DNA from 3 places in the Neorhizobium sp. 05N33 genome. Region 2 is predicted to be linked to each of the others. Evidence: predicted binding sites of a transcription regulator. Region 2 holds the regulator's gene; each other region holds the start of a gene.
What was found. Region 2 encodes LexA, which represses DNA repair genes until DNA is damaged. Its sites were predicted from a motif close to TGTTCNNNNTGTGTTCNG; they were not measured.
Positions count from the first base shown of each region.

Region 1: AC1DLT_RS06915 (YifB family Mg chelatase-like AAA ATPase) is a predicted target of LexA. The motif match lies at 5,357-5,374, and genes of this name have one in related genera.
Region 3: AC1DLT_RS24410 (ImuA family protein) is a predicted target of LexA. The motif match lies at 3,354-3,371, and genes of this name have one in related genera.

Region 1 covers NZ_JBFTNK010000002.1:528,350-536,161, reverse strand. Annotated here, with positions in the region: gene ugpB (sn-glycerol-3-phosphate ABC transporter substrate-binding protein UgpB) at 1-714, shown strand, start outside; gene ugpA (sn-glycerol-3-phosphate ABC transporter permease UgpA) at 792-1,676, shown strand; gene ugpE (sn-glycerol-3-phosphate ABC transporter permease UgpE) at 1,686-2,534, shown strand; gene AC1DLT_RS06930 (sn-glycerol-3-phosphate import ATP-binding protein UgpC) at 2,536-3,636, shown strand; gene AC1DLT_RS06925 (cupin domain-containing protein) at 3,744-4,247, shown strand; gene gshB (glutathione synthase) at 4,322-5,272, shown strand; gene AC1DLT_RS06915 (YifB family Mg chelatase-like AAA ATPase) at 5,468-7,003, shown strand; gene cysK (cysteine synthase A) at 7,103-7,812, opposite strand, start outside.
Region 2 covers NZ_JBFTNK010000016.1:34,266-42,077, reverse strand. Annotated here, with positions in the region: gene lpxB (lipid-A-disaccharide synthase) at 1-1,155, shown strand, start outside; gene gltA (citrate synthase) at 1,186-2,475, opposite strand; gene AC1DLT_RS26475 (ComEC/Rec2 family competence protein) at 2,764-5,271, shown strand; gene lexA (transcriptional repressor LexA) at 5,252-5,971, opposite strand; gene AC1DLT_RS26465 (VOC family protein) at 6,172-7,041, shown strand; gene kdsA (3-deoxy-8-phosphooctulonate synthase) at 7,045-7,812, shown strand, end outside.
Region 3 covers NZ_JBFTNK010000012.1:104,739-112,550, forward strand. Annotated here, with positions in the region: gene leuB (3-isopropylmalate dehydrogenase) at 1-66, opposite strand, end outside; gene AC1DLT_RS24380 (RidA family protein) at 176-565, opposite strand; gene leuD (3-isopropylmalate dehydratase small subunit) at 582-1,187, opposite strand; gene AC1DLT_RS24390 (hypothetical protein) at 1,325-1,552, opposite strand; gene AC1DLT_RS24395 (HpcH/HpaI aldolase/citrate lyase family protein) at 1,660-2,562, shown strand; gene AC1DLT_RS24400 (DUF1737 domain-containing protein) at 2,559-2,765, shown strand; gene AC1DLT_RS24405 (metallopeptidase family protein) at 2,783-3,220, opposite strand; gene AC1DLT_RS24410 (ImuA family protein) at 3,393-4,331, shown strand; gene AC1DLT_RS24415 (Y-family DNA polymerase) at 4,345-5,796, shown strand; gene AC1DLT_RS24420 (error-prone DNA polymerase) at 5,793-7,812, shown strand, end outside.

The DNA.
Region 1 (7,812 bases), on a different contig from region 2:
CATGATAAGCCTTTCGGCACGCTGCAGAACGGTTTCGGTGGCGTGAAGTCCGAATTCACCTTCAACGGTCCTCTGCAGGTCAAGCACTGGGCAAACCTGAAGAAGTGGCAGGACGAAGGCCTGTTCAAGTATGGTGGCCCGGTCGGTGGCGACCAGGCGGCGACCATGTTCTATTCGCAGGAATGCGCCATCACGATGAACTCCTCCGCAGGCCGCGCCGGGGTCATCAACAACGCCAAGAACTTCACGCCGGGCTTCGCTCCGCTGCCTTATTACGACGATGAGATCAAGGAGCCGAAGAACTCCATCATCGGCGGCGCCACCCTCTGGGTGCTGAACGGCAAGGATAAGGCGACCTACAAGGGTGTAGCCAAGTTCTTCAGCTATCTCTCCAAGCCGGATGTCCAGGCTGATTGGCACCAGTTCACCGGTTATCTGCCGATCACCAATGCTGCTTACGAACTCGGCCAGAAGCAGGGCTATTACGAAAAGAACCCCGGCTCCGACATCGCCATCAAGCAGATCACTCGCGGTACTCCCTCGGAAAATTCGAAGGGCGTGCGGTTCGGCAACTTTACCCAGGTCCGCACCATCATCGACGAGGAGTTCCAGGCACTCCTCGCCAACAAGAAGGACGCCAAGCAGTCGCTCGACAGCGCAGTGCAGCGCGGCAATGCGCTTCTGCGTGAATTCGAGGCGGCCAACTCGAACTGATCGTTCCGATCTCCGCAGGGAGGACCGGCTACCGCCGGCCCTCCCTTGCTTGCTTATTACGTTGTGGTGAGGGAACGGTGGATACCAAAAGAACAACCTTCAATAACCGCCTGCTGCCCTATTTGCTGCTCGCGCCCCAGCTCGCTATCACGCTCGTCTTCTTCATCTGGCCTGCCGCGCAGGCAGTGAAGTCTTCATTCGAGCGGGAAGATCCCTTTGGTTTCTCTACCGTTTTCGTCGGATTGACCCATTATCGGCAGCTGATCGAGGACCCGAACTATCTGGATGCACTTTGGCACACCGCCGTATTCGCGGTGTCCGTAACCATCCTTTCGATGATGCTCGGCCTTGCGTTCGCGGCCGCGGTCAACCGCGTGACGCGATCCGCCAGAATCTATACCACCCTGCTGGTTTGGCCTTATGCCGTCGCCCCTGTCGTGGCGGGCGTCCTGTGGTGGTTTCTCTTCAATACATCCACCGGTCTGCTGCCCTTTTTCCTTGAGCGCGTCGGCATTCGCTGGGACCATGATCTCAACGGCACGCATGCGATGATCCTGATCATCATTGCGGCAGCCTGGAAGCAGATCTCCTACAACTTCCTTTTCTTCCTGGCCGGGTTGCAGTCGGTGCCGCAGTCGCTGATCGAGGCCGCCGCGATCGACGGTTCGGGCCCGGTGAGGCGCTTCTTCACCATCTCTCTGCCGCTTCTGTCGCCGACGACGTTTTTCCTGTTCATCATCAACGTCAACTACACGATGTTCGACACCTTCCCGATCGTGGATGCCACGACGGGCGGCGGGCCCGCGCAGGCGACGACCACGCTCGTCTACAAGGTCTATCAGGACGGTTACGTCGGTCTGAACATCGGTTCGTCCTCGGCGCAGTCGGTGTTGCTGATGTTGATCGTGATGCTGCTGACCTTTGTTCAGTTCCGCTTCGTCGAACGCCGCGTCCAGTATTGAGGAACGATCATGGTTGAAAACCGCCCCTTCCTGACTTTCCTCACCCACGCATTCCTGATCCTGGGATTTCTGGTGGTCGCGCTGCCGGTCTATGTCGCGATCATGGCGTCGACCCATGACGTCTCGACGCTGATGAGCGGGCCGGTCCCGCTTCTGCCGGGCTCGCATTTCATCGAGAACTATTCGACCATTCTGACGAGTGCCGCTGCCGCTCACGGCCTGCCCAATTATTCGCACATGGCGCTGAACTCTCTGATCATGGCGTTGACGATCACGGTCGGAAAAATTGCCATCTCGATCCTTTCCGCCTTTGCGATCGTCTATTTCCGGTTTCCTTTCCGGCTACTGGCTTTCTGGATCATCTTCGTCACCCTGATGCTGCCGGTCGAGGTGCGCATCATGCCGACATACAAGATCGTCGCCGACCTCGGCATGTTGAATTCCTGGGCCGGTCTGACTGTCCCGCTGATCGCATCGGCCACGGCGACCTTCCTGTTCCGTCAGTTCTTCATGACAGTCCCGGACGAACTTCTGGAAGCGGCCCGTGTGGACGGAGCCGGCCCTATGAAGTTCTTCCGGGACATTCTGCTGCCGCTCTCGCGCACCAATATCGGCGCGTTATGCGTCATCCTCTTCATCTATGGCTGGGTTCAGTACCTCTGGCCGCTCCTGGTGACCACCGACCCCGGTTATTACACGCTGATGATGGGGATGAAGCGCATGGTCACGGCGCAGGACGGCGTCATCGAGTGGCAACTCGTCATGGCAGGGTCCGTACTCGCCATGCTTCCCCCCATCCTCGTCGTGGTTTTCATGCAGCGGTTGTTCATCCGCGGGCTTACTGAAACGGAGAAATAACATGGCTGGCATTCACATTTCAGAGGTTTCAAAGGTTTATACCGGCGGCGTAAAGGCGGTAAGCTCCGTCTCCATCGACATAGCCGATGGCGAGTTCATCGTCCTTGTCGGTCCGTCTGGCTGCGGAAAGTCCACGCTGTTGCGCATGGTCGCGGGGCTGGAAGCCATTTCCGCGGGCGAAGTGAAAATCGCCGGCCGGGTCGTCAACGAGGTCGAGCCGGCCGAGCGCGATATCGCCATGGTGTTCCAGAATTACGCGCTCTATCCGCATATGACGGTGTATAACAACCTGGCCTACGGTCTGAAGAACCGCGGTACGCCGAAGGCTGAGATCGACGCGCGTGTCGCTGAAGCGGCCCGCATGCTGGAGATCACCCAGTATCTGGAGCGCAAGCCGCGCGCGCTTTCCGGCGGCCAGCGCCAGCGCGTCGCCATGGGCCGCGCCATCGTACGCAAGCCGGCAGCCTTCCTGTTCGACGAGCCGCTCTCCAACCTCGATGCGAAACTGCGCGTTTCCATGCGTGGCGAAATCAAGCGCCTGCAGCGCCGCCTCGGCACCACGTCGATCTACGTCACCCACGACCAGCTCGAAGCCATGACGCTCGCCGACCGCCTCGTCGTTCTGAACGGGGGAGAGATCGAGCAGATCGGTGCGCCGCTGGAAGTTTACCACGCACCCGCCTCTACCTTTGTGGCAAGCTTCATCGGTTCGCCGGCCATGAACCTCGTCAGGGGGGAGTTGCATGGCGACAAGCTGGCGATCGGCCCGGCGATGATCAGCCTCAACGGTTTCGCGCCGACTTCGGGCGCCGTTACCGTCGGCGTCCGCGCTGAGGATCTGCGCATCGCGCGCGACGACGAAGAGGCCCTGCCTTTCCGCCTCGAATATACCGAGGAACTGGGTGCCCAGCGCCTGATCCACGGCACCGTCGGCGATCAGCAGATCACTGCCGCCGTTTCGCCGGAGATTGCGCTCTCTGCGGAAATGCGCATCGCCGTCGATGCCAAGCGCCTGCACTTCTTCTCGCTCGATACGGGCAAGCGGCTGCCGGGCAACGTACCGGCCGAGGCAAAGCTCGCACCCGTCGAACCGGTTCTCTGAAGAGCGCGCGAAATCAGGCCGATCGTTAAAATTGTACGATCGGCCTGAACAGCAGCCTTACTCTTTGCCGCTACATTTTCCCGGAATTGGCAGCTTTTGGGGGAAAGATGAGTTGGCATGTCCTCGCCGCGACCGCAGCGGCACTCGCATTCAGATATAAGTCAGACGCGCCGGAGAAGCCGAAGGTTAAGGCGTTCATCGGTGCCTGTCCGCATTCTCTGGAGATGAAGCCGATGCCGATCGAGCCCACATGGGTGCTCGCCGGTGATCCGCGGGCGCGTGCCGCCTCCCACTCCACCGCAGAAGACGATTGCGCCACGACCGGCGTGTGGGAATGCACGGCCGGCGAGTTCCGCTGGTATTTCCACTGGGACGAGACGGTGGTGATCCTCGAAGGCGAGGTGCATGTGACTGCCGATGACGGCACGCAGCGCACGCTGACGGCAGGCGATGTCGGCTATTTCAAGGGCCGGACCTGGGCCACCTGGCGCATCGACAACTATCTGAAAAAGGTAGCATTCATCCGCCGGCCTTTCCCGAAGCCGATCGCCATGCTTTTCCGCCTGCGCAACATGTTGCGGGCAAAGACGCAGGTCGGCATCTCCGCGTGATATTGGCCGATTGCAGTTGCCTTTGGGGGCTCGCCATCCTACATCAGGCGGGCCAATCCTAGGGGGCTGAAGTCATGGCGAAAATCCGCAAGATCGCGTTTCAGATGGACCATATCTCCGGCATCAGCATTGCCGGCGATTCCACCTTCGCCATGGCGCTCGAAGCGCAGGCGCGTGGCTTCAAACTCTTTCACTATACCCCCGACCGCCTGACCATGCGCGACGGCAAGATCTTCGCTGCCGTCGAACCGCTGCAGGTGCGCGACGTCAAGGGCGATCATTTCACGCTCGGCGACAAGGAGCTCATCGATCTGTCGGAGATGGACGTCGTTCACCTGCGCCAGGATCCGCCCTTCGACATGGGCTATATCACCTCGACCCATCTGCTCGAGCGCATCCACCCGAAAACGCTTGTCGTCAACGACCCCGCCTGGGTGCGCAACTCGCCGGAGAAGATTTTCGTCACCGAATTTGCCGATTTGATGCCGGCAACGCTGATCAGCCGCGATCCGGGCGAAATCGCCCGCTTCCGAGAGGAGATGGGCGATATCATCCTGAAGCCGCTCTACGGCAATGGCGGCGCCGGGGTTTTCCATTCCGCCCGCGACGACCGCAATTTCACGTCGCTGCTCGAAATGTTTGGCCAGATGTATCGCGGCGAACCCTATATCGCCCAGGCCTATCTGCCGGCCGTGCGCAAGGGCGACAAGCGCATCCTTCTGGTCGACGGCGAGCCGGTCGGCGCGATCAACCGGGTTCCCGCCGAACACGACAGCCGCTCCAATATGCATGTCGGCGGCCGCGCCGAGGCGACCGAGATCACGCCGCGCGAGAAGGAAATCTGCTCCCGCATCGGACCCGCCCTGCGCGAACGCGGCTTCATCTTCGTCGGCATCGATGTCATCGGCGACTACATGACCGAGATCAACGTCACATCCCCGACGGGCATCCGCGAAGTCAAGAAGTTCGGCGGCGCCGACGTCGCAAGCCTCCTCTGGGATGCAATCGAGGCAAAACGCGCCTGATGGAGGCAGGGCGTTTCGGATACGGTTCGCCTTTGTTCTCACGATACAACCGCCTGCAACCCGCTTGCAGCGGATGCGTGAAGTTGTTCGATTAATGTTCTTGTTTCATTCTTATTTCCATGCCAGATTGCAATTCCTGGCACGGAAAGCGTGTATCGCTGGCGTCCTGGACATGAAGTTAGGGGCGGGGTGGATATGGTTTCGCGCGTCAGCACGGTTGCATTCCAGGGCATAGAAGGCGTTCCGGTCGATGTGCAGGTCATGGTCGGACCCGGAAAAATCAACATGCATATCGTCGGCCTGCCCGACAAGGCGGTGGCCGAGAGCCGCGAGCGGGTGCAGGCGGCGTTGCATGCCTCGGGCCTTGCCATGCCGCCGAAGAAGATCACCGTCAATCTGGCGCCGGCCGACCTTCCGAAAGAAGGATCGCATTTCGACCTGCCCATCGCGCTGGCCCTGATGGCGGCACTGGGCGCCGTTCCCGGAGATGCGCTCACCGGTTATGTCGTGCTCGGAGAACTGAACCTCGACGGCACGCTTGCGCCCGTGGCCGGCGCACTTCCGGCGGCAATCGCCGCAAACGCCTTGGGAAAGGGTCTGATCTGCCCGGCCGACAGCGGCGCGGAAGCCGCCTGGGCAGGGGCCGATATCGATATCATCGCGCCGCGCAGCCTGATCGCGCTCGCAAACCATTTCCGCGGCACCCAGGTCATCTCGCGTCCACAGCCGGCAATCCGCGCCTTGCCTGCCAATTTGCCGGATCTCGTCGACATCAAAGGTCAGGAAACCGCCAAGCGGGCGCTGGAAGTCGCCGCCGCCGGCGGTCATAATCTCCTGATGGTCGGCCCTCCCGGCTCCGGAAAATCCATGCTTGCCGCTAGGCTGCCGTCGATCCTGCCGCCGCTTTCAGCCGCCGAACTGCTGGAAGTGTCGATGATCCATTCGATCGCCGGCCAGCTTTCCGGCGGCAAGCTTTCCGACCGCCGGCCTTACCGCACGCCGCATCACTCGGCCACCATGGCAGCGCTGGTGGGTGGTGGCCTGCGCGCCAGGCCCGGGGAGGCATCGCTTGCCCATCACGGCGTGCTGTTCCTCGACGAATTCCCGGAATTCTCTCCGCAGGCGCTGGACGCGCTCCGCCAGCCGCTGGAGACCGGCGAATGCATTATCGCCCGCGCCAACCACCGGGTTTCCTATCCCGCCAGTATTCAGCTCGTCGCCGCCATGAACCCATGCCGCTGCGGTATGGCGGGCGAACCCGGCCATTCCTGCGCACGTGGACCAAAATGCATGTCGGACTACCAGGGGCGCATTTCAGGGCCGCTGATGGACAGGATCGATATCCGCATAGACGTGCCGGCCGTGTCCGCTGCAGATCTCATTCGCCCGAGGCCGGCGGAAAGCAGCGCGGATGTCGCCAGGCGCGTGGCGGCTGCGCGTGACAGGCAACGGGAGCGGTTCGAACAGGCCGGTTATCCGCGCGTGCTCACCAATGCCCGCTGCTCGACGGCCCTGATCGAGAAGATCGCCGAACCCGATCCCGGTGGTCTCCAGTTGCTCAGGGATGCGGCCGAAAAGCTCAAGTTCTCGGCCCGCGGATACCACCGCATTTTGAAGGTCGCCCGCACGCTCGCCGATCTGGACGGCAAGGATACCGTCGGCCGCCTCCATCTCGCTGAGGCGATTTCCTATCGCATGGCCGGCGAACGGCTGGCGACGGCCGCGGCGTGAGAGCGAGTGAATAGTGGGTAGTGATTAGTGGATGGAGCTCGGCAGCTTGTATGCCGCCCGCTTTGCCCGACACTACCCACTACCCACTACCCACTACCACTAATTCCCCAACCCTTCAAAAAGCGCGGTCGACAGATAACGCTCGGCGAAGGATGGAATGATGACGACGATGGTCTTGCCGGCGTTTTCTTCGCGGCTGCCGACTTCGATGGCGGCCTGCAGCGCCGCGCCGGAGGAGATGCCGACCGGTACGCCTTCGAGCCTGGCCACCAGGCGGGCCATCTCCATCGCCTCACCGCTGTTGACGGTGATGATCTCGTCATAGATGTGCGTGTCCAGGATCTTCGGAGCGAAACCTGCACCGATGCCCTGGATCTTGTGCGGCCCGGGCTGTCCGCCGGAGAGGACCGGCGATTCTTCCGGTTCGACGGCAATGATCTTGAGTGCCGGGTTGCGCTCCTTCAGTACCTGGCCGGCACCGGTGATCGTGCCGCCGGTGCCGATGCCGGAGACGAAGATGTCGATCTTGCCGTCGGTATCGTTCCAGATTTCCTCGGCCGTCGTCTTGCGATGAATTTCGGGGTTGGCCGGATTTTCGAACTGTTGCGGGATGACTGCATCCGGAAGCGAAGCGGCGAGTTCTTCCGCCTTGGCGATCGCACCCTTCATGCCTTTCGGGCCTTCGGTCAGCACCAGTTCGGCGCCGAGCAGGGCCAGCATCTTGCGGCGCTCGATCGACATGGTTTCCGGCATGGTGAGGATCAGCTTGTAGCCCTTGGCGGCGGCTGCGAAGGCCAGCGCAATACCGG
Region 2 (7,812 bases):
GTCATCGCCGGCGAAGTATCGGGCGATCTCCTCGGCGGCGATCTGATTGCGGCCTTGAAGGCAGCTTGTGGCGGCGAGGTCGAACTCATCGGCGTCGGCGGCGAGGCGCTCGAAGCGCAGGGCCTCAATCCGCTCTTCGATTTTTCGGAGCTGTCGATCATGGGGATCACCCAGGTGATCGCCCGCCTGCCGAACCTGATCAAGCGGATCAATCAGACGGCGGCGGCCATTGTGGCTGCAAAGCCGGATGTGCTGATCATCATCGACAGTCCCGATTTCACCCATCGCGTCGCCAAGAAGGTGCGGGCCGCTCTGCCGGACCTGCCGATCGTCGACTACGTCTGCCCGAGCGTCTGGGCATGGAAGGAATACCGCGCCAAGGCGATGCTCGCCTATGTCGATCATGTCCTGGCTGTGCTGCCGTTCGAGCCCGAGGCCATGAAGCGTCTCGGCGGACCGGAAACAACATTCGTCGGTCACCGCCTGACCGCCGATCCGTCGCTCCTCAAGGTCCGCGGTATCCGTGCCGAACGCCCAGTAAAGGCGCAGGGCGAACAGAGGACGATCATGCTGTTGCCGGGCTCCCGGTCGGCGGAGATCAAGGCGCTTCTGCCGGTCTTCGGCGAGGCGGCTCGCGAGTTCGTCGCCCGCAACGGACCGACCCGCTTCGTGTTGCCGACGGTTGCCCGCCAGGAAAAGCTGGTGCGCGAGATCGTTGCCGGTTTCGAGGTCAAGCCGGAGATCACCGCTGATACGGACGGCAAATGGGCGGCATTCGCCGAAGCCGATGCAGCGCTTGCAGCCTCGGGTACGGTTATCCTGGAACTCGGTCTTGCCGGGATTCCACTGGTCTCGGCCTATAAGACCGACTGGCTGATCACCATGCTCGCAAAACGCATCAGGACCTGGTCCGGCGCCCTGCCGAACCTGATCGCCGACTATGTCGTCGTGCCGGAATACGTCAACGAGGTGGTGCGGCCGGCAAGCCTGTGCCGCTGGGCCGAGCGCTTATCCTCCGACACGATGCAGCGTCGCGCCATGATCGAAGGTTTCGATCTTACGTGGGAGCGCCTGCAGGTGCCCGTGCCGCCCGGTGAGGCCGCCGCCGGCATCGTTCTCCAGGTTATGGACACTAAAAAACCCGGCCATTTCTGACCGGGTTTTTTGTTGGGTGTGGCTTGCCGATTAACGCTTGGAAACCGGGATGTAGTCGCGCTGGGCTTCGCCGGTATAGAGCTGACGCGGGCGGCCGATGCGCTGTTGCGGATCTTCGATCATTTCGGCCCACTGGGCGATCCAGCCGACGGTGCGGGCGAGAGCGAAGAGCACGGTGAACATGGTGGTGGGGAAGCCCATCGCCTTCAGCGTGATGCCCGAATAGAAGTCGATATTCGGGTAGAGCTTCTTCTCGATGAAATACTCGTCGGTGAGCGCGATGCGTTCCAGTTCCATCGCGACCTGCAGCAGCGGATCGTCCTTGTGGCCGAGTTCGCCGAGCACTTCATGCGTGGTCTTCTGCATGATCTTGGCGCGCGGATCGTAGTTCTTGTAGACGCGGTGACCGAAGCCCATCAGGCGGAACGGATCGTTCTTGTCCTTGGCGCGGGCGATATATTCCGGGATCTTGTCGACCGTGCCGATTTCCGTCAGCATGTTGAGCGCAGCTTCGTTGGCGCCGCCGTGGGCCGGGCCCCAGAGGCAGGCGATGCCGGCCGCGATGCAGGCGAACGGGTTGGCGCCCGAGGAGCCGGCGAGGCGGACCGTCGAGGTCGAAGCGTTCTGCTCATGGTCGGCATGCAGGATGAAGATGCGGTCCATGGCGCGAGACAGCACCGGATTGACCACATATTCTTCGCACGGAACCGCAAAGCACATGCGCAGGAAGTTCGACGCATAGTCCAGGTTGTTCTGCGGATAAACGAAGGGCTGGCCGATATGGTATTTGTAGGCCATCGCGGCAAGCGTCGGCATCTTGGCGATCATGCGCAGCGAAGCGACCATGCGCTGGTGCGGATCGGTGATGTCGGTAGAGTCGTGATAGAAGGCAGACAGCGCCCCGACACAGCCGCACATGACGGCCATCGGATGGGCGTCGCGGCGGAAGCCGGTGAAGAAGCGGCTCATCTGCTCATGGACCATCGTGTGGTGGGTCACGCGATAGTCGAAGTCCTTCTTCTGGGCAGCGGTCGGCAGTTCCCCGTAAAGCAGCAGGTAGCAGGTTTCCAGGAAGTCGCCGTGCTCGGCGAGCTGTTCGATCGGATAACCGCGATGCAGCAGGATGCCGGCGTCGCCATCGATATAGGTGATCTTGGATTCGCAAGACGCCGTCGAGGTGAAGCCGGGGTCGTAGGTGAAGGTGCCGGTGTGCTTGTAGAGAGCGCCGATATCGACCACATCGGGACCGATGGTCCCCGACTTGACCGGCAGATCGACTTGTCTGTCACCGATTACCAGATTTGCGCTTGTTTCCGTCATGCTGATCCTCCAACCTTTTGGCGGCATGGCGCCCTAAAAGCGCCACAAGAATTAAGCGTCCACCAGTTTAGCTATATGATCCTAAAGCTGATGCCAAGCTGTCGTGACGGCATTTTGTGCAGCGCGAAAAATTATTGAGCAACAGCTTTTGCTTGGATGTCCAACTTCCTGTTGCATGCCCTTTCGGTGGCTCGGAATTCCCGATATTTAACCGCCAGTTGACGACCGAAGAAGAAACGCGCAGGTTGTATTGCCGCATGTCTGGCGGTGGGGCGGACAGAGCGTTTCATGCCGGAGGAAAATGCATTTCCGACGCATGCCAAGGCAGGGAAACTGATATCCCGGCCGCCGGACCCCCGCATAAACACAAGCGCTCCCGACTCGGGCAAGCTCCGAAATCTGGCCGAGCTTTTCCCCGCGATCGAGCGCCGCCCGCCGGTCCATACGCTGGACGGGGGCTTTCGCCGCTCCGCGAGCCGGCGCCTCGATCGGTTGCTACGCAGTTTCCCGATCATGCTGGAAGAGGAGACGGTCTATGGCCATGGCTTCCTTTTCCTGCCGGTCGTCGTCGGGGCAGGGGCCGTCTGCTGGTTCGCACTGCCCTATAACCCTGCGTTCTGGCCGTTTTTCCTCGTTTTTTGCGTATGTACGATCTTCGTCATCGTCTCGCGCCACCGCTCCGGCACGATCCATCTCTTGCCGCTCGGTGTCGCGCTCTTTCTGGGCGGCATGATGCTGGCACAGTTCGAGACGTGGCGGCGGTCCACCGTCGTTCTCGATACGCCGGTGACAACCGAGCTTGCCGGCGTGGTCGAGCGCAGGGAGATCGATGCCCAGGGCCGTTGGCGTTATGTCGTCCTTATCGACCGGACATCCAATCCGGAAGTCAGGCGCCCGCCGGAGCGTGTATCGCTGCTTGCAAGGTCTCGACATGAGCCCGCCCAGATCGGCGAGACGATCAGCGGCCGCGCGCGCCTTTCACCACCCTCCGGACCTGCACTGCCTGGCCTCAACGACTTTGCCTTCTCCTCCTATTTCGACGGCATCGGCGCGGTCGGATTTTTTTATGGAGCGCCGAAAAAACAGGCTGCCGGTCCGTCGACCCGGAGCTGGATTGCCGACATCGAAAGCCGGCTTTTCGATCTCCGCAGCGCAATCGCCACCCGTATCCGCGAGACCGTGCCGGGAGATTCCGGCGCCTTTGCTGCGGCAATCGTGACGGACGAACGCCGGGCGATCTCCAAGGGAACGACCGAAGCTTTACGGCTTTCGGGATTAGCCCATATCGTCGCCATTTCCGGACTGAACATGGCGCTCGCCGCCGGTATCTTCTTCGTCGGCGTGCGGACCGTGCTCGCGGTCTTTATGGGCTTCGGCCACGCCTATCCGGTGAAGAAGATCGCCGCACTCGGCGCTCTGATAATGGTCACCGCCTATTACCTGATCTCCGGTTTCGGCGTTTCGGCCGAGCGGGCCTACATCATGATGGCAATCATGCTGGTTGCCGTCCTCTTCGACCGACCGTCGATCAGCCTGCACAATGTGGCGCTGTCCGCGCTCGTCATCATCGCCATGTCGCCCTCGGAAATGCTCGGGCCGAGCTTCCAGATGTCGTTTGCCGCCACCGCCGCCCTGGTCGCCGGTTATGCGCTCTGGAAACAGAGGGCCGAAGGCCGCGATCCTCAGCCTCTGCCGTTCCGTCACCGCATGGTGATGCCTATCCTGGCATCGTGGAACTTCGCAGCCGGCGTCTTCGTCACCTCGCTGATCGGCGGCGTTTCGACCGCGATGTTTTCGGTCGAGCATTTTCATCGCATCGCCACCTATGGCCTCGCCGCAAACCTCGCAGCCATGCCGATCATCTCCTTCGTGGTGATGCCGGCCGGTCTGGTCGGCATGCTACTGATGCCCTTCGGCCTTGATGCTCCCTTCATGAAGCTCATGGGCCTTGGCCTGGAAGCGGTGATCGCTATTGCCGGGCACGTGGCTGCCTGGGGTGGCGATGTCGGGATAGGCCGCCAGCATCCATGGTTCCTGACGGTCTCAACGGCAGGCTTCCTGCTGCTGACCCTGCTCAGGACGAAGCTAAGGCTGATCGGTCCGCCGCTGATGGTGACCGCTCTGCTGCTTTCCTGGCATGAGCGATCGACGCCTCTGGCGGATATATTGGTCTCGGAAGACGGGACAATGGTGGCGCTCGTAAACGGGGAACAGGTTTCCACCAACCGCGCCCGCCCGCCTGATTTCATCTACGACCAGTGGAAGAGGGCGCTTCTGCTCGGCGACCCGACCAAACCGGACATGTCGCCGGCCAGGGACAAGCCGCCCGACCGCAAACCAGCAGGCGCAAAAAACGATAAGCGCCGCGAGTTGACCTCGGCGGAACTCGAAACAGTGAGGTTGCGAATAAGCCAGGTGACTTCCGACCGCTTCACCTGCGAGCCTAAGGCCTGGTGCGCCGCAAGCACGGGCAATGCCATCATCGTGGCCGTAGAAGACGGCCGTTACGCCGGCGCTGCCTGCGACGCCGCCGATCTTGTCATCGCCCCGCGGGCACGCTTCGACCGATGCCGGTCCGGCGGACTGATGATCAATGGCACGACGCTCAGAAAGACCGGCGCGCTGGAGATTTCGCTGAACGACACGGGCGACATGCGACGCTGGCAGGTCCGTGCCGCAATGGCGGCCGAGGACCGGCCCTGGACTAGGCACCGCCACTACGATTGGCGAAGCCAGAGTTTCGACAACGCGTTGCCGGAACCGCTCCGGCAGCTGATCAGTGATAACGGCGGATGAGGCCGACGAGCTTGCCCTGGATCTTCACCCGGTCAGGCCCGAAAATGCGGGTCTCGTAGGCGGGGTTGGCGGCTTCGAGCGCGATCGAGGCGCCGCGGCGGCGAAAACGCTTCAGCGTCGCTTCCTCATCGTCCACCAGCGCCACGATGATGTCGCCGGGATTGGCCGTCGTGCCGTTGCGAATGATCACGGTGTCGCCATCGAGAATGCCTGCCTCGATCATCGAATCGCCCTTGACCTCCAGCGCGTAATGCTCGCCGGAGCCGAGCATCTCGGCCGGCACGGAGATGTCGTGCGTGTTGTTCTGGATCGCCGAGATCGGCACGCCGGCGGCGATGCGGCCCATGACGGGAACGGTCGTGGCGTTCGACGAGCCATCGTTGGCCGCGAGTTTCTGAGGTGCTGCGGCCGGCTGCGGTTTGCCGAGGCTGCCCTCGATGACGCTGGGCGAAAAACCGCGCCGCGGCTGAATGCTCGGCGAATAGGCTTCCGGGAGCTTGATGACTTCCAGCGCGCGGGCCCGGTTCGGCAGGCGGCGGATGAAGCCGCGCTCCTCGAGCGCCGTGATCAGACGATGGATTCCGGACTTGGACGCAAGGTCGAGCGCGTCCTTCATTTCGTCGAATGACGGCGGGATACCGGATTCCTTCATGCGTTCGTGAATGAACAGAAGCAATTCCTGTTGTTTGCGCGTGAGCATCTTTTGGCACCCTCAGAGTCGGAAACAAATCCAGAACGGACACTATATGTTCCATATGTGTTCCGCAAGTCCCTAAATTTCTGTGAAGTATGATGATTTTTTCTTCATAGATGCGTGCCAGATATCTGGTGTCACACCACTTGCGCGGCGCCAGCCCGCTGCCAAAGTAGCTTTGCGATTCCAATTCAGGGGGCCCTCGCGTGAACGCAAGACCGATCGATCATCTCGTGCTGCCGGTGGCGGGACTTACCGCTGCGCGTTCCCGGCTCACGGAGCTCGGTTTTACAGTTGCGCCGGATGCTTTTCATCCTTTCGGCACCGCCAATGCTTGCGTGTTCTTCTCGGATGGGACCTACCTGGAGCCGCTGGCTCTTGCCAACCGACGCCATGCGGGTGTTGCGGCAAAGCGCGGCAACGTTTTCACGGCTCGCGATCTCGCCTTCCGCAAGACGTCCAACCGGCAGGGCTTTTCCGCTCTCGTTGTCGCGACCCGCGATGCGATGGCCGATCATGCGCGTTTCAAGATGCGCGGCGTTTCGGCAGGCGACGTGCTCGAATTTTCCCGCGGCATGATCCTGGCCGACGGTTCCGAGACGCAGGCGAGCTTCCGGCTGGCATTCGCCGGCGATGACCGCGCGCCCGAGTTCTTCCTGTTTTCCTGCCAGCGCATCAACCCGCTGCCTGCCGACCGCGAGCTGGAGCGGCATGCCAATACCGTCACCGGCCTGAGCGAAATCATCCTGTCGGCCCCGACACCTGCCGATTTCGCTCCGCTGGTCGAACAGGTGCTGCTGACCAAGGCCGCGCCGGAGGCTGCACCGCTCCAGCTTGCCGCGGCCAATGCCCGCATCCGGATCCTGCAGGATCGGGAGCTCGAGGCGGAATTTGCGGTTCAGCCGACCCCGGGCGCCGAAGGACTGCGCGGCCGGGCGGTCATCTTCAAAACCGCCGATCTTGCCGTGACAGAGATCACCCTTGCTGCTAATGACGTCGCATTCGTCCGCCGGGAGGGCCGCGTTCTCGTCTCGGCGGCGCCCGGCCAGGGTGTTTTGTTCGGCTTCGAGGAATAGATCATGGAAGTTACCGCAAACTCCAGCGTCTCCGTCGGCGAAGGAGGCGGCAAGGTGGTTTTCGCGCAGAACGCAAAACTGTCGCTGATCGCCGGTCCCTGCCAGATGGAAAGCCGCGACCACGCCTTCATGATGGCAGGCGCGTTGAAGGAACTCTGCAGCAAGCTCGGCATCGGCCTCGTCTACAAGTCCTCCTACGACAAGGCCAACCGCACGTCGATTTCAGGCAAGCGCGGCCTCGGGCTCGAAACCGCCATGGAAATCTTTGCCGACCTCAAGAAAGAGTTCGGCTTCCCGGTTCTGACCGACATTCACACGGAAGAGCAGTGCGCCGTCGTGGCCGAGACGGTCGACATCCTGCAGATCCCGGCCTTCCTCTGCCGCCAGACCGACCTGCTTATTGCGGCGGCCAGGACCGGCCGCGTCATCAACGTCAAGAAGGGCCAGTTCCTGGCGCCTTGGGACATGAAGAACGTGCTTGCGAAGTTCACCCAGAGCGGCAATCCGAATGTGCTGCTTTGCGAGCGCGGCGCGTCCTTCGGCTATAATACGCTGGTCTCCGATATGCGCTCGCTGCCGATCATGGCGTCAATGGGCGCGCCGGTGATTTTTGATGCGACGCATTCGGTGCAGCAGCCGGGCGGGCAGGGCGCTTCGACCGGCGGCGACCGCACCATGGTGCCGGTGCTGGCGCGCGCAGCCGTGGCTGTCGGTGTCGCCGGCGTCTTCGTGGAAACCCATCAGGACCCCGACAATGCTCCCTCGGACGGC
Region 3 (7,812 bases), on a different contig from region 2:
GCGGACTTCGCCCATGGCCTCGGGGCCGATGCCGTCGCCGGGAAGGAGGAAGAGGTTCTTTGCCATATCGTTTGGTATCCTTGCGGGTTTTGCAGGCTCGCGTCCTCCCGCGCGGAATTTCCGCGCCTGGCAAAACCTCGTCCGAACCTGCTAGAGCGACGAGGCTGGAAAGGTTTTAAGGGCTGCCGGCGCCGATGCGGGCAGTCACTTCGATCTCGATCTTCATTTCGGGCATGGTGAGCCCGCAGACGACCATCGTGGCCGCTGGCCGGATCTCGGAGAAGGTCTCGCCAAGTACCTGAACGATGGCGTCGTAATCGGCCATATCGGTGAGGTAATAGCGCACCCGGACGACGTCCTGAAGGCTGCTGCCGGCCTCTTTCAATGCCTTCTCGATCGTGCCGAGCGTATTGCGGGCCTGGGCGGCGGCGTCTTCGGGCATTTCCATCCGACCATAGTCGTAGCCGGTGGTGCCGGAGACATAGACCATGTCGCGGTCGACGACGGCGCGCGAATAGCCGATCCGCGCTTCGAAGGGCGATCCGGAGGAAATCCGCTTGACCATCAGGATGCTCCGGAAATCAGAGCCAGGGGCGAGCGGCTCGGTTGTTGTTTTCGAACGTGCTGATCGCCGCATCGCTCTTCAGCGTCGAGGCAATGTCGTCGAGGCCTTCGAGCATGATATGGCGGCGGCCGGGATCGATGTCGAAACGGATGGAGCCGCCATCCGGGCCGGTGATTTCCTGGGCTTCCAGGTCGATCGAAAGGATGGCGTTCGAGCCGCGCTCGGCATCGTCCATCAGCTTTTCAAGATCTTCCGGGGAAACGACGATCGGCAGGATGCCGTTCTTGAAACAGTTATTGTAGAAAATGTCGGCGAAGCTCGTCGAGATGACGCAGCGGATGCCGAAATCGAGAAGCGCCCACGGTGCGTGTTCGCGCGAGGAACCGCAGCCGAAATTGTCGCCGGCGACCAGGATCTTGGCGTTCTGATAGGCGGGCTTGTTCAGCACGAAATCCGGGTTGATCGAGCCGTCGTCATTGTAACGGGCTTCCGCGAACAGGCCCTTGCCGAGGCCGGTGCGCTTGATCGTCTTGAGATAATCCTTCGGAATGATCATGTCCGTGTCGATATTGACGACCGGCAGCGGCGCTGCAACGCCGGTGAGCTTGGTGAACTTTTCCATGATCTGCCTCCACGTGGACTTATCTGCGGAAGCTGCCATAAAGCATATTGACGCGGATTTGAAGGGCTGTTTGGCGTGAACCGGTACGCTCACGCGCCGGCAACCGGCGCATTCGTCTCTTTACCGCTTCAGCGCGATCAAAGGTCGATGATCGTGCCGCGGCCGTCGTTCCAGACGCGCATCTCGCGCTTGCTCGCCTTGGCCCGTACCGGAACCGGCTTCAGCCGCGCCGAAAGCGCACGCCCGATGGACAGAACTGCGAGAATGCCGGCAAAGGCGACGGTCAGCGAAGCCGTCAGAAGTGCTGCCATGGCGAGCACGGCAATGGCTGATATGATGACGAAGAATACGCGAATGTTTTGCATGGTATATACCTTTCTCATCAAGGAATGTGGAGCCTTCCGCCCTGTCTTGCAAGGGGCTTTGGGCATGCAGTATTGCCGCAGACCAAAAAGATTGGCACAAAGCGCGGATGATCGCCTTGACTGATATCAAATCCGCCTCCTTTCATATTCGCCGCTCGATCCTGAGCGTGCCGGCCGGCAATGCGAGGGCATTGGAAAAGGTGCATGGCCTCGATTGCGATGCGGCGATCTTCGATCTGGAAGATTCCGTCGCGCCGGAAAAGAAGGCGGAGGCCCGCGACAACCTGCGCCGGTTGTTTAAGGAAAATCCGCTCCGGGGCAGGGAAACGATCATCCGCATCAACCCGCTCGAAACCGAATTCGGCAAGGCGGATATGGACCTGGTGACCGAGGTCTCTCCCGACGTGGTGCTGATCCCGAAGGTCGAGCACATGTCGCAGGTCCAGGCGGTGGCGGATATCCTGTCCGAGGCCGGGGCTCCGGACGATCTTGCCATCTGGGCGATGATCGAAACGCCGAAGGGCGTCCTGAATGCGCCGGCAATTGCCCCTGTCGACGAGCGGCTCCAGTGTTTCGTGGTCGGCCTCAACGACCTGCGCAAGGAGACGGGCGTGCTGCCGCAGCCCGGTCGGGCCTATCTGGTGCCCTGGCTGATGCAGATCGTGCTTGCCGGCCGCGCCCATGGGATCGATGTGATCGACAGCGTCTTCAACGACTTCAAGGATGCGGAAGCCTTCGATGCGGAATGCGCGCAGGGCCGCGCCATGGGTTTTTCCGGCAAGATGCTGATCCATCCGGCCCAGATCGAACCCGCCAACCGGCATTTCGGGCCGGATCCCCGGGCTGTGGAAGAGGCTCAAGCGGTGATCGCTGCCTTCGCCCAGTCAGAAGCTCAATCTCTCAACGTCATCAACCTGAACGGCAAGATGGTCGAACGTCTGCACCTGGTGGAGGCCGAAAAGCTTGCCGCCAGAGCCAGGATCATCGCCGAACGAAAGAAAACGCCATGAAACTTTATCGCTTCCTCAGCGGTCCCGACGATTCCTCCTTCTGCCACAAGGTGACGGCGGCGCTGAACAAGGGCTGGGAACTTTCCGGTTCGCCGACCTATGCCTTCAACGCCACGACCGGCGAGATGCAGTGCGGCCAGGCGGTGACCAAAACCGTTCATGGCAAGGAATACGATCCCGAGATGAAGCTCGGAGAGCAATAAGCTCCAGTCAGAGGGGATCAGCGCTGAGCAGCTTCGTCGGCGCTGGCCTCGATACGCTCCATGTCGTCGTCGCTGAGGCCGAAATGGTGGCCGATCTCGTGGATCAGCACATGGGTGATGATATCGCCCAGGGTTTCCTCGTTTTCCGCCCAGTAATCCAGGATCGGCCGGCGATAAAGCCGGATGCGGTTCGGCAATTCACCGGTTTCCATGTTGAACCGCTCGGAAATGCCGCGGCCTTCGAAAAGGCCGAGCAGGTCGAAAGGCGTCTCGAGTGCCATATCCTCGAAAACGTCGTCGTCCGGAAAATCCTCGATCTCGATCGTCAGGTTGACGGTGAGAGCCCGGAATTCCTCCGGTAAATGACCATAGGCCTCGATTGCCAGCGACTCGAACGTGCTGATCGTCGGTGCGTGGCGATCCTGCCAATCGTCGGTCTGGTCGATGCGGGCCATAGGCTCTCCTTCTGATCAGGCCCATATAGTACCTCCCGCGATATTTTTCGAGTGAAGAATCATTGGCCTAGGATCCGAGGAAAAGATTCCCAGGATTTGGCTGTTGACTCTTTCGGCCAGCTCTGGAATCCATAAGAACATAAAGAGAACATGTACGAATGGAGCTGACGCCATGGCCGAGCACGCCACGGCGCAGGAGACGCTTTTTGCCCTGCGCGAACAGATCGCCAGATTGGAAGGAAAATCTCTCCCGGCGCTTGCCGCGGCGGAACAGGCGGACTTGGCCGCTGATCCGGAAGGCCAGAAAACCAGGAATAATCAACCGCGTCTGCCATTCGGCATACCGCCGATGGATACCGCGTTGGAAGGTGGCCTGCCACTCGACGGCATCACGGAAATCCGCTCGCTGCTGATGGGAGATGCCGGAGCAGCAAGCGGCTTTGCTCTCTCGCTGGCCTCTCACCTGAAAGCGAGACAGCCAGGCGACGCGCCGGTTCTGTGGATCGGCGATGTCGTGTCCACGCAGGAGGCCGGAATTCCCTATTCCGTCGGCCTCAAACAGTTCGGATTGAGCCAGCGGGATGTTCTTTACGCCTCTCCGCGCAAGCTGGACGATGCCCTGTGGCTTGCGGAGACTGCGGTGGCCAGCGGGGCTGTTGTCGCCATCATTCTCGAAATCCGGGGCAACCCCAGGCATTTCGGTCTCACCGAAAGCCGCAGGCTGGGTTTGAGGGCAAAGGCGGCGGGACGGCCGCTCTTTCTGTTGCGGCATGCGGGAGAGGAGGAGGCAAGCAGCGCCTCGTTCCGCTTCCTTGTCGAACCGGCGCCGGCGGCTCGCCGGCATCTTCCGGAGGGATCCGAGCTTGGCGGCAGCATCGGTCATCCCGTTTTCAGGCTGACCCTGGAGAAGAGCCGCATCCCGGCTCCGCTATCCCTACTTCTGGAGTGGAATCCCCATGACCGTCAATTTTCCCTCGGCCGAGAGGCAGGAGAGGCTTTCTCTTTCCGCAACCCGCCAGCGCATCCTGGCGCTCGTCTTCCCGCACCTGCCGACCGACAGGATCGCACGCCGGCTCTGGGGGCTGTCGTGGCGTTCGAAAGGGCGTCCTGAACATCATCCGCCGATCCTCTGTGCCGGCCGGCGCGAAAACGCCATGCGGCTCACAGCGCTCGACGAGGTTTCCGAACGTCTCGGGCTGAAGCGTGGGCAGGGGTTGGCGGAAGCGCGCGCCATGTTCCCGAAGATCGACGTGGTGGACGAGGATGGCGCGGCGGACCAGGGCCTTCTTGAGGCGATCGCCGATTGGTGCGACCGTTATACACCGCTGGTGGCGCTGGACGGCCGCGAAGGTCTGTTTCTCGACATAACCGGCTGCACCCACCTCTTCGGTGGCGAGGAGGCTCTGCTCAAGGACATCCTTGGCCGACTTTTGCAGATGGGATTCGATGTCAAAGGGGCGATCTCCTCGTCGCCAGGCCTGTCCTGGGCCGCCTGTCGCTTCGGTCGCGGCGGCGTGATTGCCGACCAAGTGACGGAGGCGGTGCTGGCGCCGCTGCCGGTCAACGCTTTGCGTATCGATGAGGCCACCATCGCAGCGCTCTACAAGCTCGGACTGAAAAAGATCGGCGACCTTCTGCCGATGCCGCGTGCGCCGTTGGCTCGCCGTTTTGGCATTCATCTATTGCTTCGGCTGGATCAGGCGCTCGGGCACAATGAGGAAGCCATCTCGCCTCGCCGTCCCGTGGCTGCCCTTTCCGCCGAGCGACGGCTCGCCGAACCGATCCAGGCGGAAGAACATATTCTGCAGCTGGCCGGCCAGATTGCCATTTCGTTGAAATCGGAACTGGAAGCCCGTGGTGTCGGGGGGCGTGTTTTCGAACTGGTGCTTTTCCGGGTCGATGGCCGGGTGTTTCGCATCGCCGCCGGTGCCTCGCAGCCGTTGCAGGATCCGAAACGGATCTCTTCGCTGTTTTCCGAGCGCCTGAACGCCGTGCACGATGACCTCGATGCAGGCTTTGGTTTCGAGCTCCTGCGCCTCAACGTGTTGCAATACGATGTCTTCAGGATTTCCCAGGGTGATTTCACCGGCAATGGCGATAGCGAAATCTCGCTTGCCGATTTTGTCGATCGGGTTTCGGCCCGGCTCGGGGCCGATTGTCTGCAGATCGCCGAACCGAAGCAGAGCCACGTGCCGGAGCGCGCGGAAGTGTTCGTGCCGGCGATTGCCTCGCGGATCGTCCGGGAAAAGACCGAGGAGATTTTTGCCTTCGCGCCGAAAAGCGACCGCCCCTTGCGGCTCTTCCGTCATCCGGAACTGATGGAGGCTTTTGCGGCAACGGTGCCGGATGGCCCTCCGCAGCGTTTCCGCTGGCGCCGCATCGTCCATGAAGTCATCCGTGCGGAGGGGCCGGAGCGGATTTCGCCCGAATGGTGGAATGACGAGGAGGATGTCGAGGAGCGCGACTATTTCAGGCTTGAGAGTGAGGCGGGCCGCCGCTTCTGGATTTTCCGCGCCGGTCATTACGTTGCCGGCAAAACTGCGCCGACCTGGCGCGTGCATGGGATTTTCGCATGACGGACGCTCCCGTTTTTTTCGAGATCGGTGCAAAGACCAATTTCTCTTTCCTGGAAGGGGCTGCCAAACCGGAGGAGATGATCTTGGCGGCAAGCGTGCTCGGCCTATCCGGCCTTGGTATAGCCGACAGGAATTCCGTTGCCGGCGTGGTGAGAGCGCATAGCCAAGTCAGAAACATGAAGGAAACCTACGAGCTTCAGCAGAAGCAGGGCAGAAAGAAAGACGAGGAAGCAGCCATCCTCCCTTGTGCGTTTTATCCGGGAGCGAGGCTCGTTTTTTCCGACAACACGCCGGATATTCTCGCCTATCCGCAGAACCGGAAGGGCTGGGCCAATCTCTGCCGTCTGCTGAGCCGTGGAAATCTCAGGACCAACAAAGGGTCCTGCATTCTGGAAGAATGGGATCTTCTGGAATGGTGCGACGAGATGATGCTGGCGGTCGTGCCGGATTTTTCCCGCGTGGAAGAGATGGCCTATCAATATCACCTGGGAGGCTGTCTCGGTAAATACAGAGAGCGGTTCAAAAAGAACATCTATCTGGTTCTGGCGCCGACCTATGATGGACGAGATGCCTTTGTTTTCAACTTGCTTGCCCGGATTGCTGCGCGCAACCGGGTGCCCTTGGTCGCGACCAACCTGCCTCTTTTCCATCTCCCTTATCGGCGATCCCTGTCGGATGTGGTCACGGCAATCCGCGAACATGTGACGATCCAGGAAGCTGGCTTTCGTCTGGCCCCGAACGGAGAGAGGTACATCAAGCAACCTGCCGAAATGGCGCGGCTCTTCCGCGCCTATCCCGATGCGATCGACAATACGGGAAAGTTCTTCAGCCGGCTGAAGTTTTCGCTCGATGAACTCAGCCATAACTATCCGGATGAGAGCGTTCCGGGTGAAACCGTATCGGAAACCTTGGAGCGTCTTACCTGGGAGGGCGCCAGGTGGCGTTATCCGGATAAGATCCCTGAGAAGGTTTCCAAGCAGATCAGGTATGAGCTCAATCTCATCAAGGAGATGCAATACGAGCCTTATTTCCTGACGGTTCGTCATATCGTCTGGCATGCCCGCTATGAGTTGAAGATCCTCTGCCAGGGGCGTGGCTCAGCGGCCAATTCCAGCGTCTGTTATTGTCTCGGTATTACCGAAGTCGATCCGACATCCACGACACTGCTCTTTGAACGCTTCATTTCGACCGAACGAAACGAACCGCCGGATATCGATGTCGATTTTGAACATGCGCGGCGCGAGGAGGTGATCCAGTACATTTATCAGCATTATGGCTTTCGCCATGCCGGCCTGACGGCGGCGGTTACGAGTTATCGGACCCGCATGGCCGGCCGTGAGGTTGCCAAGGCTTTTGGGCTCTCAGAGGATGTACAGGCGGCACTTTCGAGCACGGTGTGGGGTTGGTCGGATGAAGGCACGTCGGAAAGAGACGCAAAAGCCGCGGGTCTCGACACTGCCGACTTTGTGACAAAACAGGTTCTTTCGCATGCGCAGGAACTTATGGGTTTCCCGCGCCATCTCACCCAGCATGTCGGCGGTTTCCTGATCACGCGCGACCGGCTTGACGAAATCGTGCCGATCATGAAAACGGCCATGCCGGGCCGTTACATGATCGAATGGGACAAGGACGATCTCGACACCCTGAAGCTCCTGAAGATAGACGTGCTGGCGCTCGGCATGCTGACCTGCCTCAAAAAAGCGTTCGATCTGATGCAGCAGCATTATCAGGTCAATGAGACATTGGCCGGATTGCAGCAGCGGCCCGAGAAGGCTGTTTACGACATGATCTGCCGTGCGGACACGATCGGGGTTTTCCAGATCGAGAGCCGGGCGCAGATGAGCATGTTGCCGAGGCTGAGACCCGAAAAGTTTTATGACCTTGTTGTCGAAGTGGCGATCGTCAGACCCGGTCCCATCCAAGGAAACATGGTCCATCCGTATCTAAAACGGCGCGAAGCCCAACGGAACAAACAGCCGATCGAATATCCCAGTCCTGAGTTGGAAAAGGTTCTTG